Regions from separate parts of the Bradyrhizobium sp. USDA 4461 genome, predicted to be linked through region 1. Evidence: riboswitches for the same ligand, from Rfam matches in the RefSeq annotation. Region 1 holds a riboswitch; the other holds the start of a gene.
What was found. A riboswitch is a leader RNA that binds a small molecule or an ion and turns the genes downstream of it on or off. The one in region 1 is predicted to bind S-adenosylmethionine.
Positions count from the first base shown of each region.

Region 2: linked by a shared signal. The riboswitch ahead of ACVINW_RS14610 (O-succinylhomoserine sulfhydrylase) and the one ahead of metX (homoserine O-acetyltransferase MetX) in region 1 are both predicted to bind S-adenosylmethionine.

Region 1 is NZ_JBSRXM010000001.1:1,211,410-1,220,506, reverse strand. It holds gene ACVINW_RS05805 (IS481 family transposase) at 1-591, shown strand, start outside; gene ACVINW_RS05800 (prephenate/arogenate dehydrogenase family protein) at 672-1,604, opposite strand; gene hisC (histidinol-phosphate transaminase) at 1,609-2,706, opposite strand; gene ACVINW_RS05790 (chorismate mutase) at 2,794-3,642, opposite strand; SAM riboswitch at 3,829-3,908, shown strand; gene metX (homoserine O-acetyltransferase MetX) at 3,995-5,200, shown strand; gene metW (methionine biosynthesis protein MetW) at 5,197-5,862, shown strand; gene ACVINW_RS05775 (alpha/beta fold hydrolase) at 5,985-6,857, opposite strand; gene ACVINW_RS05770 (TIGR02594 family protein) at 7,102-7,773, shown strand; gene ACVINW_RS05765 (YARHG domain-containing protein) at 7,857-8,777, opposite strand; gene ACVINW_RS05760 (MOSC domain-containing protein) at 8,923-9,097, opposite strand, start outside.
Region 2 is NZ_JBSRXM010000001.1:3,136,845-3,145,941, reverse strand. It holds gene ACVINW_RS14650 (4-amino-4-deoxy-L-arabinose transferase) at 1-973, opposite strand, end outside; gene ACVINW_RS14645 (methylated-DNA--[protein]-cysteine S-methyltransferase) at 1,145-1,723, shown strand; gene ACVINW_RS14640 (helix-turn-helix domain-containing protein) at 1,733-2,572, shown strand; gene ACVINW_RS14635 (VOC family protein) at 2,629-2,988, shown strand; gene ACVINW_RS14630 (SRPBCC family protein) at 3,016-3,432, shown strand; gene ACVINW_RS14625 (MATE family efflux transporter) at 3,601-5,043, opposite strand; gene ACVINW_RS14620 (hypothetical protein) at 5,285-6,334, opposite strand; gene ACVINW_RS14615 (2'-deoxycytidine 5'-triphosphate deaminase) at 6,560-7,666, opposite strand; SAM riboswitch at 7,788-7,867, shown strand; gene ACVINW_RS14610 (O-succinylhomoserine sulfhydrylase) at 7,943-9,097, shown strand, end outside.

The DNA of each region.
Region 1 (9,097 bases):
GGCCTACCGGACGCCTTTTACATCGACAACGGCTCGCCCTGGGGCGATACGTCCGGCGCTCGCTGGACCGCGCTGAAGGTCTGGCTGCTCAAGCTCGGCATCCATGTGGTGCATGCCAGGCCGTGTCACCCGCAGGGCCGCGGCAAGAACGAGCGCTTCCATCGCAGTTTGAAAGCGGAAGTGTTTGCCCTGCGCTCGTTCCGCACTTTGCCGGAAGTCCAGCGTGCCCTGGATAGCTGGCGCACACTCTACAATTTGGAGCGGCCTCACGAGGCGCTCGGCATGGCTGTCCCAGCCGACCGCTACCGGCCGAGTTCTCGCGCCATGCCGAACCGTGTTCCGAAGGTCGAATACGATACCGGAGAGATCGTTCGCATCGTCTCCTCGACACGGAGCTACGTCGCCTTCCGGGGGCAGATGTGGAAAGTCCCGCAAGCCTTCTGCGGCGAGCCTCTTGCGATCAGACCGCTCAACCGCGACGGCAACTACGGAATCTTCTTCGCCAGCTGGCAGGTCGCATCAATCGACTTGACCAATGGCAGACCTGTCAGTGATGTGTCGGAACAGGCGTCAGCCATGTCTCCGGTCTAAACATTTCGCGGGTGATGACATCGCGTTGTTTGGTTACGGCTTTCGCCAGGACGACACAGGAGAAAGCTGCGCGCTCGATCCTACTTCTTCAAATTCGCATGCGGGCGGCCGAAGTCGGGCGCGGCGGAATCCTGGCCGGTCTCGACGATGCCGCGGCGGATGGCGCGGGTGCGGGTGAAGTGGTCGAACAGCGCGTCGCCGTCGCCGCGGCGGATCGCGCGGGTCAGCTTCGACAGGTCCTCGGTGAAGGTGCCGAGCATCTCGAGCACGGCGTCCTTGTTGGCGAGGAACACGTCGCGCCACATCGTGGGATCGGACGCCGCGATGCGGGTGAAGTCGCGGAAGCCGCCGGCGGAGAATTTGATGACCTCGGATTCCGTCACCTGCGCCAGCTCGTCGGCGGTGCCGACGATGGTGTAGGCGATCAGATGCGGCAGATGGCTGGTGATCGCGAGCACGAGATCATGATGATCCGGCGTCATGATCTCGACCTTGGCGCCGAGCCCGGCCCAGAACGCGCGCAGCCGGTCGGTCGCGGCGGGATCGGTGCCGTTGGGCGGCGTCAGGATGCACCAGCGGTTGATGAAGAGCTCGGCGAAGCCGGAATCCGGACCCGAATGCTCGGTGCCGGCCACCGGATGCGCCGGCACGAAGTGCACGGTGTCAGGTAGATGCGGCGCCATGTCCTTGACCACGGCGCCCTTCACCGAGCCGACGTCGGAGATGATGGCGCCCGGCTTCAGGTGCGCCGCGATCTCGGCCGCTACCGCGCCGCAGGCGCCGACCGGGATGCAGAGGATGACGAGATCGGCGTCCTTCACCGCCTCGATATTGGTCGCGACGACGCGATCGACGATCCCGAGCTCGGCGACGCGCGCACGCGTCTTCTCCGAGCGCGCGGTGGTGACGATCTCGCCGACCAGGCCCTGCGCGCGGGCGCCGCGCGCGATCGAGCCGCCGATCAGGCCGAAGCCGATCAGCGCGATGCGGTTGAAGAGCGGAGCGGTGGTCACGATGTCACTTTCCAGCCAGGAAGTCGCGCAGCCCCTCGACCACGAGGCGGTTGGCTTCCTCGGTGCCAATGGTCATGCGCAGCGCATGCGGCAGCTTGTAATTGTTGAGCGCGCGCAGCACGAGGCCGCGCCGCGTGAGATAGGCGTCGGCTTCGGCCGCGGTCTTGCCCTGGTCGGTCGGGAAGTGGATCAGCACGAAATTGGCGACGCTCGGCGTCACCTTCAGTCCGAGCTTGCCGATCTCCTCGGTCAGCCAGTTGCGCCATTGTTCGGTGTGGGTCCGCGACATCTGCACATGCGCGCTATCCTCGATCGCCGCCACCGCCGCCAGCATCGCAGGCGTGGTGACATTGAACGGGCCGCGGATCCGGTTGCAGGCATCGACGATATGCGCCGGCCCGAACATCCAGCCGACCCGCAGCGCGGCAAGGCCGTGGATCTTCGAGAAGGTGTGCGTCACCACGGTGTTGTCGGTGGTCGCGACCAGCTCGATGCCAAGCTCGTAGTCGTTGCGCGAGACATAGTCGGCATAAGCCGCGTCGAGCACCAGCAGCACATGCGAGGGCAGCGCGGCGCGCAGCCGCTTGACCTCGTCGAACGGGATATAGGTGCCGGTCGGGTTGTTCGGGTTGGCGAGCCAGACCAGCTTCGTGCGCGGCGTCACCACCTTGAGGATGGCGTCGACATCGGCGGTGAAGTTGCTCTCGGCCGCGATTACGTTCTTGGCGCCGTTCGCCATGGTGGCGATCGGGTAGACCAGGAAGCCATGGGTGGTCGAGATCGCCTCGTCGCCGGGCGCCAGATAGGTGTGCGCCAGCAGATTGAGGATCTCGTCGGAGCCGGCGCCGCAGATGATGCGGTCGGGATCGAGCCCATAGGCGCGGCCGATCGCCTCGCGCAGCACCCGCGAGGTGCCCTCCGGATAATCCTCGAGATGGTCAGCCGCCGCCTTGTAGGCCGCGATCGCCTTCGGCGACGGCCCGAACGGGGTCTCGTTAGCGGACAGCTTGAACACCTTGCGGCCCGGTTCCGGCACCGGGCTCTTGCCGGGCGTATAGGGCGCAATATCGAGGATGCCGGGGTTCGGCACGGGGCGGGACATCATCAACTCCGAACAGAGCGTTTTCCAGCGAAGTGGATACCGGTTCGCGTCAAGAAAACGCGTCAAAACAAAAATCTATACGGGCGGCTAGCTCTTTGGCGACCCGTTGGAGGGCACCGTATAGCGCGTTGCGTGGCTGCCGACGAGGGCCGAGGAGCGCACCGAGGCGCCGGCCTCGATCAAAGCGAGCTTGATCTTCTCGAAATCATGGCCGGCGACCGAGACCAGCAGCGCCGCGCCGTCAAAAGCGGTGTCGGGCACTGCGACGATCTCGGCGAGCGGGGCGAGCGCGCGGGCGGTATCGGCATTCCAGCCGGATACCCGCACGCTCCACATCTGGACCTCCGTCACCATCGCATCGTCGGCGACGCGGGAGACCAGGAATACCGGCAGCGCGGCGGGATGGTCGGCGCGCTCCAGGAACGGCAGCCGCGCGATGATCTTCGGCGCGCCCTCGGCCTCCAGCGCATTCCACCACGGCGTGCGGCTTGCGATCGCGGAGACCAGCGCGAGGTCGCCCTTCGATTTCGCCACCGCCTCGACCGCGGCCTGCGCGCTGAAATGCGAGACGTAGGGCACCACGAAGCCGAAGTGAAACCGCGCCGAGTCGCGCATCGCGGACTCGCCCACCGACACGTCGGCATGCACCGCGAACGGTGCTTGCACATAGGTGAAGGTCGAGATGATGACGCGCCAGATGCCCTCGATGGTGTCGAGGGGCAGGATGCCGCGATGGCGCTGCACCAGTTCGCGCATCATGCTGGCCTCGCGCGCCGGGCGGAACGCCGAGCCGACCTCCTGGGTCTTCTTGACCTGGATCAGGCGGTCGATGATGTCGCCGCGCGCCATCAGCAGGCGGTGGACCTGCGCGTCGATCGCGTCGATCTCCTTGCGCAGCTCCTGCAGCGAGGGCGGCGACGGGGGTGGGTTGGACATGCTCTCAAACCTTGTCGTCAGGGCGGCCCGTTGCCGCCTCGGACAGGGCCCCTGATTAGGAAAGACGGCCGCCGAAAGCAAAGAGAAACGTCGCAGGCGTGCCTTGCGCATTCGGTTAACCATCGGCGCCCGATGGGGGGACGCTCGCCGGCCGCCTTGACGGCGGGGGGCCTGAGGACTAGGTTCGCTGCACTCCGTGGTCATTTGAGCCGGCCGGCTTGCAGCCACGTTAAACAACTCGCTAAACAGGCCGGGGACAGATCAGCTCCCGGCCGAACCTATGTTCAGGCCGGGTTTTTTATTGGCCTGATTTCTGTTCGAGCCCTCCCGCGCGGGAGGCAGGGTCGCTGAGATGAGCAACGTGCGTCCGATACCGAGCCCGCAAACCCAGAGCGATGATCGCGCCCATGAGGCCGATCATCCGTCGTCATTGGTGGCAAAGTTCGGCATGGACCAGCCGCTGAGGCTCGATTGCGGCGTCGATCTTGCGCCGTTCCAGATCGCCTATCAGACCTACGGCGAGCTCAATGCCGACAGGACCAACGCGATCCTGGTCTGCCACGCACTGACCGGCGATCAGCACGTCAACAACACCCATCCGGTCACCGGCAAGCCCGGCTGGTGGGAAACCATGGTCGGTACCGGCAGGCCGATCGATCCCGACAAGTACTTCATCATCTGCTCCAACGTGATCGGCGGCTGCATGGGCTCGACCGGCCCTGCCTCGCTGAACCCGGCGACCGGCAAGGTGTGGGGGCTGGATTTCCCGATCATCACGATCCCCGACATGGTGCGCGCGCAGGCGATGCTGATCGATCGCCTCGGCATCGCGACGCTGTTCTGCGTGGTCGGCGGCTCGATGGGCGGCATGCAGGTGCTGCAATGGACGGCGGCCTATCCGGAGCGCGTGTTCGCGACGCTGGCGATCGCCTGCTCGACGCGGCATTCGGCGCAGAACATCGCGTTCCACGAGCTCGGCCGCCAGGCCGTGATGGCCGATCCGGACTGGCGCGGCGGCCGCTATGTCGACGAGGACACCCATCCGCATCGCGGGCTCGCGGTGGCGCGGATGGCCGCGCACATCACCTATCTGTCGGATGCCGCGCTGCACCGCAAGTTCGGGCGGCGGATGCAGGACCGCGAGCTGCCGACCTTCTCGTTCGATGCGGATTTCCAGGTCGAGAGCTATCTGCGCTACCAGGGCTCGTCCTTTGTCGAGCGCTTCGACGCCAACTCCTATCTCTATCTGACCCGCGCGATGGACTATTTCGACATCGCCGCCGACCATAACGGCGTGCTGGCGAAGGCGTTCGCCGGCATCAAGACCCGGTTCTGCGTGGTGTCGTTCACCAGCGACTGGCTGTTCCCGACCTCGGAGTCGCGCGCGCTGGTGCATGCGCTGAATGCGTCGAGCGCGCGGGTGTCGTTCGCCGAGATCGAGACCGACAAGGGGCACGACGCCTTCCTGCTCGACGTGCCCGAATTCCTCGACATCTCCCGCGCCTTCCTGCTGTCCGCAGGCAAGGCGCGCGGATTGAAGGACGGCGGCCAGTCATGAGCATGCAGCAGACACTGCCCTTGCCGGGCGTCGCGCCGGAGCGCACCGGCGGCTATCGCAGGGATCATCTTCTGGTCGCCGAGATGGTGCGGCCGGGCTCGCGGGTGCTCGACGTCGGCTGCGGCGATGGCGAGCTGTTGCAGCTGCTGGAAAGCCGCGGCATCGACGGTCGCGGCATCGAGCTGTCGCGCGAGGGCGTCAATGGCTGCGTCGCCAAGGGGCTCGCAGTGGTGCAGGGCGACGCCGACACCGACCTCGTCAACTACCCCGACGATGCGTTCGACTACGTGATCCTGTCGCAGACCTTGCAGGCGACGCGGCAGCCCAAGGCGGTGCTGGAGAACCTGCTTCGGATCGGCCAGCGCGCCATCGTCTCGTTCCCGAATTTCGGGTTCTGGAAGATGCGGCTGCAACTGCTGATCGGCGGCCACATGCCGCGCACCGAGAATCTGCCGGCAAGCTGGTACGACACGTCAAACATCCATTTTTGCACCATCAAGGATTTCGTGCAGCTCTGCGAAGAGATCAACGTCAAGATGGAGCGCGCGGTGGCGCTCGATCTCTACGGCCGCCCGGTGCCGCTCAACCTGCCGTGGTGGGTGTGGAACATGTTCGGCGAGCAGGGCGTGTTCCTGCTCAGCAGGGGCGGGCAGGGGAAATGACGCCTGCGTCACTTTCGTCATTCCGGGGCGATGCGCAGCATCGAACCCGGAATCCATTCATCCATGGAGTCTGCGGCCTAATGGACTCCGGGTTCACGCTTCGCGTGAACCGGAATGACGGCTCAAACCGGCGCCGCCACCAGCGACCTCGGATCGCGCACCGGCCAGCGGCCGGCCTCGACCAGCGCGATGAAGCGCTCCACCATCTCGTTGAACAGCGCCGGCTCCTCGAGATTGAGCACATGGCCCGACTTCGGGAACAACGACAGCCCGGCGGCCGGCAGATGCCGCTTCAGGAACAGGCTCGGCGCGATGCAATTGTCGTCCTCGTCGCCGCACAGGATCAACGCCGGCGTCGCCGCGCGCCTGATGGCGTCGGTCATGGTGTAGATCGAGGGCCTCGCGCCCTGAAAGCTGCGCATCGTATTGGCCGAGCCCTTGGCGTCGTGGCGGGCGAGCGCGGCGTAGAAGTCGGCATGGCCGCGCGGGTCCTTCACCAGGAACGGGATCCGGCTCGGCGCCTCGCGCGTCACCTTGGCGACCTCGGCCGAGCCGATCGCCTCATATTGCTCGGCATTGGCGCGGCACTGCGCGCGGAAGGCATCGAGGGTCTCGAGCGGCGAGCCGGAGCCGACCGCGGCGAGCGTCATCGACAGCGCGCGCTCCGGCGCGTTGAGGGCGACTTGCAGCGACGAATAGGAGCCCATCGACAGGCCGATGAAGTGCGCACTTGCGATGCCGAGATGATCAAGCACCGCAAGCGCGTCGGTGTAGAAGTGCTTGTAGGTGTAGACCTCGGCACTCGCCGGCACGTCGGACGGCGTGTAGCCGCGCGCGGAATACGCGATGCAGCGGTGGCCGCGCGAGAAGTAGCGCATCTGCGGCTCCCAATTGGTGTGATCGGTTGCGAACTCGTGCAGGAAGATGATCGGGGAGCCGTGTCCTGCGTCCTCGAAATAGAGGCGGACATGATCTTTCGTGGTGGCGTAGGGCATTGGAATTCTCCTCTCGTTGGCCGGCCCCAGATTTGCAATTAATTTCCGCGGCTGCAATGCGGCAGTTCCGACTATTTTCGTCATGGAATTTGCCCGGAATGACCCAGAAATCGTTTCCGCAGCGCCGCATCAAATCTTCCTCTCGCCACATCCGGATTTTCAAAACCATCGCCGCGTTTTCCAGGGGAACTGCAAGGGGAACGCGACGGGGAGTTGGGGGGCGTTGCAGAGGATCTCGAGAAGTATGGTTCAGTTGCTTGCGTATCGCCGGTCGCTTCGTGTTTTGGCGCTGGCTCTGTGTTCGCTCACTCTTGCCGTGATCTTCGCCGCTCCGGCATCCGCCCGTCCGCATCATTCGCGTCACGCGCATTCGGCCCATGCCGGCCATCACGCGCGCTACGCTGGTCATCAGCACTATCGGCACGGCGTGCGGCTGTCGCGCGCCGAGCGCCGCGAACGGCAGATGCAGCCGGATGATTTCGCCGAGGCCAATGCGGCGGTGTTGCCGGGCAACGCCGAAGCCGTGCCCAACACCGGCGGCGTGAGCATGGCGGGCGGCTTCGGCTCGTCCGGCATCGTCGCCGCGGCGCGCCGCTATCTCGGCGGCGGCAACCCGACCGGCCGCTCCAGCCTGTGGTGCGCGCGCTTCATGAACATGGTGCTGCAGCAGACCGGTCACCGCGGCACCGGCTCCGACATGGCGAGCTCGTTCGCCAAATACGGTACGCGCGTCTCCGGACCGCAGGTCGGCGCCATCGCCGTGATGGGCCGCCGCGGCGGCGGCCATGTCGGCATCATCACCGGGGTCGACGCCAAGGGCAATCCGATCATGATCTCGGGCAACACCAGCCATCGCGTCCGCGAGCTGCCGGTCTCGCGCGGCCGGATCTACGCCTATGTGATGCCGACGAACTGAGGCAGGATCATCTAGCTCTCCCCGGGGGATGTGGGAGAGGTGGCTATTCGCGGCACGAGGTCAGCCGGCGCTGCCGGCCGGCTTCACTTCTCGTGCTCCTTGGCCTCGATCGTGTCGACGTTGGTGGCCTCGAGGTTGCTCAAGGGGACTTCGACCGCGGCGGGTTGATACCAGGCGAATTGCGAGAAGTAGTTCGCAAGCACCTGATCCTTGAAGAACCGGCCATGCCGCGCGAAGATCTCGTTCCGCGCGACGCGCAGCTCGATCGCCGACATGTCCTTGAGATCGGCGTCGGTGAGAAATCGCCGATCGGAATCAGGGAAGAGGAAGCCGTCATGCGCCTTGGCGCGCTGCGTGACCGAGGCCGGCACGGCGGGCGGCGTCGTGCGCCCCACGGTGGCCTGATCGTCCTGTCCGCCCGACGTCACCACCGTATGCTCGAACGCGGGCCCGACGGTCCAGATCGCCAGCGCCAACGCCGCGGCGGCGACGCCTGCGCCGTACGTCCAGTAGCGCCTGATCGGCGAAACCTCGCGCAGTGGCGATTGTCCGGCCTCGCTCAGGACCTCGTTGATCGTGTCGATCAGGCGGGTCATGTGCATGCGGAAATCCTGACCGGAGTCGACCCGGGCCGCGTTGCAGAAGTGCAGAAAGCGAAGCGATTCCGGCAGTTCGGCTGCCTCCGGCATCGTTGCGCCGTTCACCAGCAGCGGCAGCAGCGTCTTGTTGTGCTTCAGCGCCGTCTCGATCTCGAAGCGCACGGAATCATTGGGATCCTCCAGGCGCGTAGGCTTCCCGTCATCGCTCTTGCCGGTCCAGAGCGGGCCGATCACGGCGATGACGATGTCGCAGGCAATGATCGCCTTGGCGATCCGGTCGACGAAGTTGGCGCCGGTGCGAATGCTGTTGACGTCGAAGAAGACGGACTTCTCGCCGTACTTCTCGATCAGATGGTCTGCGATGCGGCCCGCTGTGTCCTGATCGACCCGCCGGTACGAAACCATGATCATGCTCATGGCAACCCCGTGCAATCAATTTCGACAAATTTTGCTGCAATTCAAAATGTCGGGTGAAGTCTATTTCACGCAACCGAACATTGCAATGGATGCGCGTCTATGCGTGTTCAAGGAATACGGAGCGGACCGTGACCTACTGCGGTTCCGCAGCAATGGTGTCGCCGACCGCCGCGCCGCCGTCGCTGATGATCTCGGCGTAGATGCCGCATTCATTGTTGCCGAAGCGCTGCATCAGCGTGTTCGGGACCGAGAGATCGCGCGCGCCGGTATCGGGATCGACATTGACCGCGGCACAGCGTGTGATCCGC
Region 2 (9,097 bases), 1.9 Mb from region 1:
TGTGCGCGATCAGGCTGTGGAAGGCGAGATTGGCGAGCGCGACAGCCAGCAGCAGCGGTGCATGCCGCCAGCCGCGCCAGATCGCAGCAAGCGGCAGCACGATCGTCGCGGACCACACGATCAGGAAATTGACGAGATAGGCCGCAGGCGGGGTCACGCCGAACTCGGTGGCGCGATCCTGCACGAGGTTTTCCCTGACATTGCCGATCAGCCAGGCGAACGGCACCGCGCCATGCGCAAGATCGATCGCGGCGGTGAGCACCAGCGCTGCGAGGCCTCCGACGATCAGCGGAACGAGGTTGCGCCAGCGCTTCCAGCAGGCGCCGAGCGCGAGCACTGCGATGGCCGGCGCATATTGGAAGCGGCAGACAAAGGCGAAAGCGAGCAAGGCACCGCCGATCGCAAGACGCCGCTGCGACGGATGATCGGTCACCAGCAGCGCCGCCGGCACGATCAGCGCCGTCGCCAGCGGCTCGCCCAGCGTGTGCGGCGCGAGCAGGATCAACTCGAACCAGACCGCGGCGGCAAACGCCGCGACGACGGCATGGGTTCGCGAGACCCGCGCGCCGAAGTACCAGGCGCTGACCACCATCGATACCGATGCACATGCCGCGACCAGGCGCGGCACCAGGAAGGCACCCGCGCCGCCGGGCGCAATCGCCTCACCGAGCGCAACCGGTCCGGCCAGCAGTGTCGGCAGGAACCAGCCGCGAATGCCTTCGCGCCATTCCCAGGTCAGGATGCCGTCATGGCCGAGCATGCGCCACGCCGGCTCGAGATACTGGAAGATCTCGTCGGGATACATCACGTTGGGCCAGACCGCGGCCGCAAGGCGGATCACCAGCGCCAGCAACAGCAACCCGAATAGCGGGCGAAGGCGCCCACGCGCGCGCCGGGCCATGCCCGCGCTGCCGGGCGCGGCTTCGGCGCTCGTGCTCGTCATCGTTCCGCCGATCGTATCGAGGAGCAGCATGCTGCGTCCAGATAGCGGGCAAAGCCTTTAAGATGCGTGACCGGCAGATGCGTGACCGGACGTTGTCGAGGTCACACTGCGCCCGCCGCGACATGCTTAACTAAACGTGAAGATTCCGGATGCGCCGGACCGCGGCGATGCTATGATCGCGCCCTGGGGGCTGGTGGCGTCATGGCGGGGCGTGGGTACACCATTTTCGACACGGCAATCGGCCGATGCGGCATCGCATGGGGCGAAGCCGGCATTGCCGGCGTGCAGCTTCCCGAGCAGCGCGAGATCGAAACCCGCAGGCGGCTGTTCAAGCTTTATCCCGATGCACGCGAGATGCGGCCTCCCGAGGACGTCGAGATCGCAATCGAGGGCATCGCCGCGATCATGCGCAGCGGCGAAAGCGACCTCTCGGGCGTTGCGCTCGACATGGGCGGCATCCCGGCCTTCGATCAGCGCGTCTACCAGATTGTCCGCGGCATTCCCCGCGGCGAGACCCGGACCTATGACGAGGTGGCAAGCGCCTTGCGCGCCTCCGGCGCGGTCTATTCGGTGGCACAGGCGCTCGGCCGCAATCCGTTCATGATCATCGTGCCCTGCCATCGCGTGCTCGAGGCGCGCCACTATGCCGACCGCATCTCGCCGAACGGCGGCAGCGTCTCCAAGCGGCGCCTGCTGTCGATCGAGGGCGCCCAACTGACCGCCGGCAAGACCCTGTTTGACGTGCTGCTGCCGGTTGCGCGGCCCCGGCCGCAAGCCTAAATCCTGGGTATGAACCGGTCCACGCTGTTGCAGCGCGAGCGCATCACGGTGAACGAGTTTCGCTGCACGGCGGAGCCCGGCGACAAGCCGTTCGTCGAGCAGTTCGCCTGCCACTCCGTGTCCTATGTGCGCAGCGGCAGCTTCGGCTGCCATTGCCGCGGCCGCTTCCATGAACTGGTGGCAGGCTCCATCCTGGTCGGCCATCCCGGCGACGAATACATCTGCACCCACGATCATGTGGTCGGCGACGAGTGCCTGTCGTTTTTCCTCGATCCGGAGCTGGTCGAGACGATCGGCGACCACGCGGCGGTCTGGCAGGTCGGCGCGGTGCCGCCGCTGCCGCAATTGATGGTGATCGGCGAGCTCGCCCAGACGGCGGCAGCTGGCAACAGCGACGTCGGGCTCGACGAGGTCGGTCACCTCCTCGCCAGCCGACTGGTCGAGCTGGTGGCGGAGCGCAAGGCAAAGCCCCTCACCGCCGGCTTGCGCGATCGCCGCCGCGCGGTTGAAACCGCGCTGTGGATCGACGCCAATTCGCAGCATCAGATCGATCTCGACGCTGCCGCGGAGCAGGCGGGCCTCAGCACGTTCCACTTCCTGCGGCTGTTCTCCGCGGTGCTCGGCGTCACCCCGCATCAATATCTTGTGCGCTCGCGTCTGCGCCATGCGGCGCGGCGGCTGGCCGACGACGACTCTCCGATCACCGAGATCGCCTATGACGTCGGCTTCGGCGATCTCTCCAATTTCGTGCGCAGCTTCCGCCGCGCCGCCGGCGCCTCACCGCTGAAGTTCCGCCAGGCCTCTCGCGGCGACCGCAAGATTCTCCAAGAACGGCTTGCGCTGCAATAGCTAGGTTGCTCCGGTCCGCGCGTCCCTCGACGCGCCCGATGACTGGAGACCTCATCATGTACGACCATATCGGATTGCGCGTCAGTGACCTCGACGCCAGCGTGCGCTTCTACACCGCGGCGCTGGCGCCGCTCGGCTTCGTGCTGTGCTCGCGCGACGGCAGCGGTGCCGGTTTCGGCCCAAAGGGCGAGCCCGCGCTCTGGCTGCATCTGCACAAGGGCAAGGCCCAGGGCGGCGCCCACATCGCGTTCCGCGCCCCGAGCCACGACGCGATCAAGACATTCCATAGCGCAGGCCTGAAGGCCGGCGGCAAGGACAACGGCGCGGCGGGCCATCGCAAGGATTACAGCCCGACCTACTACGCGGCGTTCCTGCTCGACCCCGACGGCAACAATGTCGAAGCGGTGTCGACCTGAGATCTGTTGATAAAAGGACCCTATCCGATGGCCTCAATTCACAAGGACATCCCGATCGACGCGCCAGCCGACCACGTCTGGGACGCGCTGCGCGATTTCGGCGCGCTGCATACGCGGCTGGTGCCGGGCTTCGTCACCGACACCCAGCTTGACGGCGACGTCCGCACCGTCACTTTCAGCAACGGCACCGTGGCACGCGAGACACTGGTCGATTGCGACGACAAGCGACAGCGGCTGGTCTATGCGATCAGCAGCGAACGGCTGACGCAGCACTCCGCCTCTGTGCAGGTGTTTGCCGATGGCGAATCGCGCTGCCGCGTGGTGTGGATCGCCGACGTGCTGCCGCACGAGATCGCACCCTACATGGACGCGCAGATGGACCTCGGCGGCAAGGCGATGCAGAAGGCGCAGGCGCTATCGGCGAAGGAAAAGAACGCCGCGTAAAGTATCTTCGACCGTCACCCTGAGGAGGCCGCGAAGCGGCCGTCTCGAAGGGCGACAGCCCAGCTGTTTCCAGGAGCGAACGCTGAAGCACCGGGGCCGTCGATCCTTCGAGACGCGCTGCGCGCTCCTCAGGATGACGGGGAAGGACCGGATGACGGGTCCAATAGCTCACGACAGCGCCGGCTGCGGTGCTGCGACCGGCGCCGATTTGCCCCAGCGCGTCAGGATCACGCTGAGGCATGAGAGCACGCCGAGCACCCCCATCGAGGCGGCGGCGAGGGCGAAGAAGTTTTGCGCGCTCGCCTCATGGGTCGACAGCCACCAGCCGCCGGTACCGATGAAGATCAGGCGCGCGGTCTGCGCCAGCACCGGACCCAGCACCTTCGCCGCGCCTTGCGAGGAGAAATACATCGACATCGCAAGGCCGATGAAGGCGTACATCGGCGCGGCGGTCGAGAGATATTGATGGCTGGTCGCCCGCACATGCGGATCGTCGGTGAACAGATTGACCCAGAGGTCGGGGAAGACAGCGATGAAGCTGCCGACCGCACCGACCGAGAGAAACGACACCGTGCCCGCGGTCCAGGCGATGCGCCGGGCCCGCGCGACGCGCTCGGCGCCGACCGCCATGCCGATCATCGGCACCGAGGCGATGCCGACCGCAAAGGCAACCGAGGTCAGCATGAATTCAAGCCGGGCGCCGATGCCGTAGCCGGCGAGCACCGCGGTGCCGAACTGCGCCAGCATGTGGGTGAAGATCGAGATCGTCAGGACCGATTGCAGCGGCGAGAAGCAGGAGACGGCGCCGACCCGGAGGATGTCGATGAACATCGCCCACTGCACGCGCAGCCCCCTGAACTTCGGCTTCACGCGGGCCCGGCCCGAGAACAGATACCAGCCCATCACGCTGATGCTGATCGAATAGGCGATCAGCGAACCCGCGGCGACGCCGCGCATGCCGAATTGCGGCACCGGGCCGAGGCCGAGCCCGAGCGTGCCGCCCAAAATGATCTGCCACACCGCCGAGGACAGGATCATGGTCGACGGCAGCTTCATGTTGCCGGTGCCGCGCAGGATGCCGGCCATCGTGTTCATCAGCCAGGGCAGGATCGCGCCGCCGAAGAAGATCTGCGAATAGGCGATCGCCTGCGCCAGCACATTGCCGCGGCCGCCGAGCAGTTCGAGCAGACGCGGGCCGAAGATCAGCATGCCGAGCATGAACGTCAGACCAAAAGTCAGCCCGATCATCAGCGCATGCATGGCCAGCGTCGAGGCGCGCTCGATCTCGCCGGCGCCGAGCGCGCGCGCAATCGCGGACGCGACGCCGCCGCCCATCGCGCCGCCCGACATCGTCATCGTCAGGATCACGCAGGGAAACAGCAGCGCCATCGCCGCCAGCGACTCGACGCCGAGCCGGCCGATATAGGAGGTCTCGGCAATGACAACGCAGGTGCCGGCCGAGAGCGCGATCACGTTCGGCCAGGCGAGCCACAACAGCGTGCGCAGGATCGGCCCATCGAGCAGCGCATTGCGCGCCGGCTTGCTCACCGGCGGCGGCAGCGGCCGCTCTTGTTCGTCGACAGGTATTTCGGCGAGGCCGAGATCGGACATTTCCACTCCACGGCGCATGACCCGCCAAAGTGTGGGCGGTTTGGCGAAGAGGTCATGCGCCTAAATTTATGATTCAGAGCGCGATCAGGCGCAAAACCGGTACCCACTTTTGCTGATCGCGCTCTGCGCAGTCTGGGAGCCGCGCCATGGTGTTTCCCTACCATGGCAGCAGCGGATTCCACGTGCGCGGGACGCAAGGGGGGCCTGCGCGATTGCAGGTGAACCCGGATGAACCTCTGATCTAGCCGATCGACCAGACGAACGGCGCGGCGGCAGCGCTGTTCGGCTTCAGATGCACCGGAATGTGCCGGCCGCAGCCGGCGGCAAGCCCCTCAAACAGCCCGGTCAGCACGCTGGCGCAGGCCGGATGATAGTCGACCACATCGGCCATCAGCTTCCAGCCCTGCTGGCGGATTTCGAACTGGCCCTCGGACTCGCTGATCTCTGCGACATCATCCTGCGACTCGAACAGCGTGCGCAGGAATGCCGCATATTCCGTGGCACGGCCACGGCTGCCACCGAGCGCCTGCGCGACTTCATCGAAATACTGCATGCCAATCAGTCTGCCGGTGAGATGCAGCAGATAGCTCGCATCCTCAGGCCCGAACACCTGCACGATCACAGGCGCGGCCGTCTTCACATATTCCATCGCGTAGTTGCGATAAGCCTTCTCCAACCGCTGACGCGGCCAGCTGTCGACCGGCAGCGCCGGCGCGGTCTTCGCATCGAACAGCGGTGCCTCGAGATGGCGCGCGAACACCAGGCGCTGGTCGAGCTCGAGCGGGTGATCATATTCGCAGTAATAGCCCTCGAGCCCGTCCTGGCCGTCGACGCTCTGCTTGGTGCAGACGAAGCCGAGCCTGAGATCGCCGAGCGCCACGCCATTGTTGGCGTGCCAGCCGCGCAGCATCGCGCGCGAGACCTCGCCGGGCACGCCGCAGATCGCGGTGCCCTTCCAGATCCAGCGCGGCGGCGGATAGCGGATCCAGGCCTTGCGATCGGTCTCGTACATGTATTCGACGTGCACGCCGCCGATCCAGTTGGAGAGGTAGTGATATTGCGCGGCCGCGACCGCCGGCGGCAGGCCGTCGAGCCCGAGCTTCTTCAAGCCGGGCAGGAAACGCTCCTGCTGCTGGCGGCGGAACACGCGGAAGACGAATTCGGCGGCGTCGGCGGTGCCGCGTCGCGTCACCACGGTGAGGATCAGCCCGGTGAAGAAGGCGTGGTAGAGATCGGCGACACTGCGCCACTTCCGCCATTGCGCCTGTTGTGCGCTCTCGCCTGCGGTCATGTTCGCTCCCGGCTTGTTGTTTTCTCGAATGTGTCATCGCTTAGGAGACGGCGCAACCACACACGCGGTGTCATCGCCCGACTCGTTCGGGCGATCCAGTATCCCAGAGACGGTCATTGTCGATGGAGAGCCGCGGCGTACTGGATTCCCCGCTTTCGCGGGGAATCACAGCGGAGAATGGAGGCGCGACGGTCTTATTGGCTACGCGAACTCCGGCGCGCGGAATTAAACGCGAAAATGCTTGGAGAGCTTCAGGCCCTGCGCCTGGTAGTTCGAGCCGATGCGCTGGCCGTAGAGCGCATCGGGACGCTCGAGCATCCGCTCATAGACCAGGCGGCCGACGATCTGGCCATGCTCGAGGATGAACGGCACCTCGCGCGAGCGCACTTCGAGCACGGCGCGCGCGCCCTTGCCGCCGGCGCCGGCATAGCCGAATCCGGGATCGAAGAAGCCGGCATAGTGGACGCGGAATTCGCCGACCAAAGGATCGAACGGCACCATCTCCGCGGCGTAGTCCGGCGGCACCTGCACAGCCTCTTTCGAAGCCAGGATGTAGAACTCACCGGGATCGAGGATCAGGCTGCCGTCGGGCCGCGCCTTGATTGGCTCCCAGAAGTCGTCGACCGCATAGCCGCCGCGGCGATCGACATCGACCACGCCGGTGTGGCGCTTGGCGCGATAGCCGACGAAGCCGCCCGAGCTCTCGCCGGAGAGATCGACCGACAGCGCGACGCCATGGGTGAGATCGGCATTGTCGGCATCGACCAGCCGCTCACTGGCATGCAGCGCGTCCAGTTCGTCGGCGGTCAAGGTCGCCTCGCCGATCCGGAAGCGGACCTGGCTGAGCCGCGAGCCCTCGCGCAGCAGCACCGGAAACGTCTTCGGCGAGATCTCGGCATAGAGCGGGCCGTGATAGCCGGCGCCGATCATGTCGAAGCGGCGGGTGCCGTCGGCGATCACGCGGGTGAAGACGTCGAGCCGTCCGGTCGAGCTCTTCGGGTTGGCCGCGGCGACGATCTCCGGCGGCAGCGCCAGGCTCTCCAGCAGCGGGACGATGTAGACGCAATTGGTCTCCAGCACCGCGCCGTCGGACAGATCGATCTCGTGCAGCTTGAGCTGGTCGATCCGCTCGGCGACGGTGGCATCGGGCCCCGGCAGGAAGCTGGCGCGGACCCGGTAGGCGATGTCGCCGAGGCGCAGATCGAGGCTCGCCGGCTGGATCTGGCTCTCGACGAAGTCGTAGGCGGGCAGAATGAGACCGGCCTCCGCCATCTCCGCGATCATGCGGTCGGGCAGGATTCCGTTGGATTCATCTTCCAGCGTGAACGACACGATACGGTCCCTCGAGATGGCCCAAAACCAACCTCTGGCGGCCATCAAGCCCTAAAATATGGGCTTTTACGGGTTATCCGATGACCGTCTTGACGGAAAGGGCGCGAGGGAATATCAGCTGCACTTATCCCGTGGTGATTTGAGCCGGCCGGCTTGCAGCCACGTTAAATAAGTCGCTAAACAGGCCGGGGACAGTGTGATCCCGGCTTGTGGAGGTTGCTCCAGGCCGGTTTTTTTGTGGCCATTTTCCAGAGGAATGGCCACTTCGGAGGTCACATGTCTGAATCTGAAGGTACCGCCCGCTTCCGTCCCGAAACCCGCCTGGTCCATGGCGGCACGCTGCGCTCGCAATTCGGCGAGACGTCGGAAGGGCTGTTTCTCACCCAGGGTTACGTTTACGACACCGCCGAGCAATGCGAGGCGCGCTTCAAGGGCCAGGACCCCGGCTTCATCTATTCGCGCTATTCCAACCCGACCATTGCGATGTTCGAGCGCCGCATGATCGAGCTCGAGGGCGCGGAGGCCGCGCGCTCGACCGCGACCGGCATGGCGGCGGTGACCACCGCGATCCTCGCGCCGCTGAAGGCCGGCGATCACGTGGTGGCCTCGAAAGCCCTGTTCGGCTCCTGCCTCTATGTGGTGCAGGACCTGCTGCCGCGCTACGGCATCGAGACGACGCTGGTCGACGGCCTCGATCTCGACCAGTGGCAGCGCGCCTTGCGGCCGAACACCAAGACCTTCTTCCTGGAAAGCCCGACCAACCCGACGCTCGACGTGCTCGACATCGGCGCGATCGCCAAGATTGCCCACAGCGGCGGCGCCCGGCTGATCGTCGACAATGTGTTCGCGACGCCGATCTGGCAGAGCCCGCTGTCGCTCGGCGCCGACGTCGTGGTCTATTCCGCGACCAAGCATATCGACGGCCAGGGCCGCTGCCTCGGCGGCATCATCCTGTCGTCGGAGGCCTTCATCGCCGAGCACATCCATAATTTCATGCGCCAGACCGGCCCGTCGCTGTCGCCGTTCAACGCCTGGGTGCTGCTGAAGGGGCTGGAGACGCTCGGCGTCCGCGTCCGCGCGCAGACCGAAAACGCAGCGAAGATCGCCGAGGCGCTGGCGAAACATCCGAAGATCACGCGGCTGGTCTATCCCGGCCGCCCCGATCATCCGCAGGCCGAAACCGTGAAGAAGCAGATGGGCGCCGGCTCGACGCTGGTCGGCTTCGAGGTCAAGGACGGCAAGGCAGGCGCGTTCCGCTGCCTCAACGCGCTGAAGATCTCGCGCATCTCCAACAATCTCGGCGATGCCAAGAGCCTGGTCACGCATCCCGCCACCACGACGCATCAGCGCCTGGCGCCGGAGGCCCGCGCCGAGCTCGGCATCAGCGAAGGCTTTATCCGCTTCTCCGCCGGGCTCGAGCACCCCGACGAT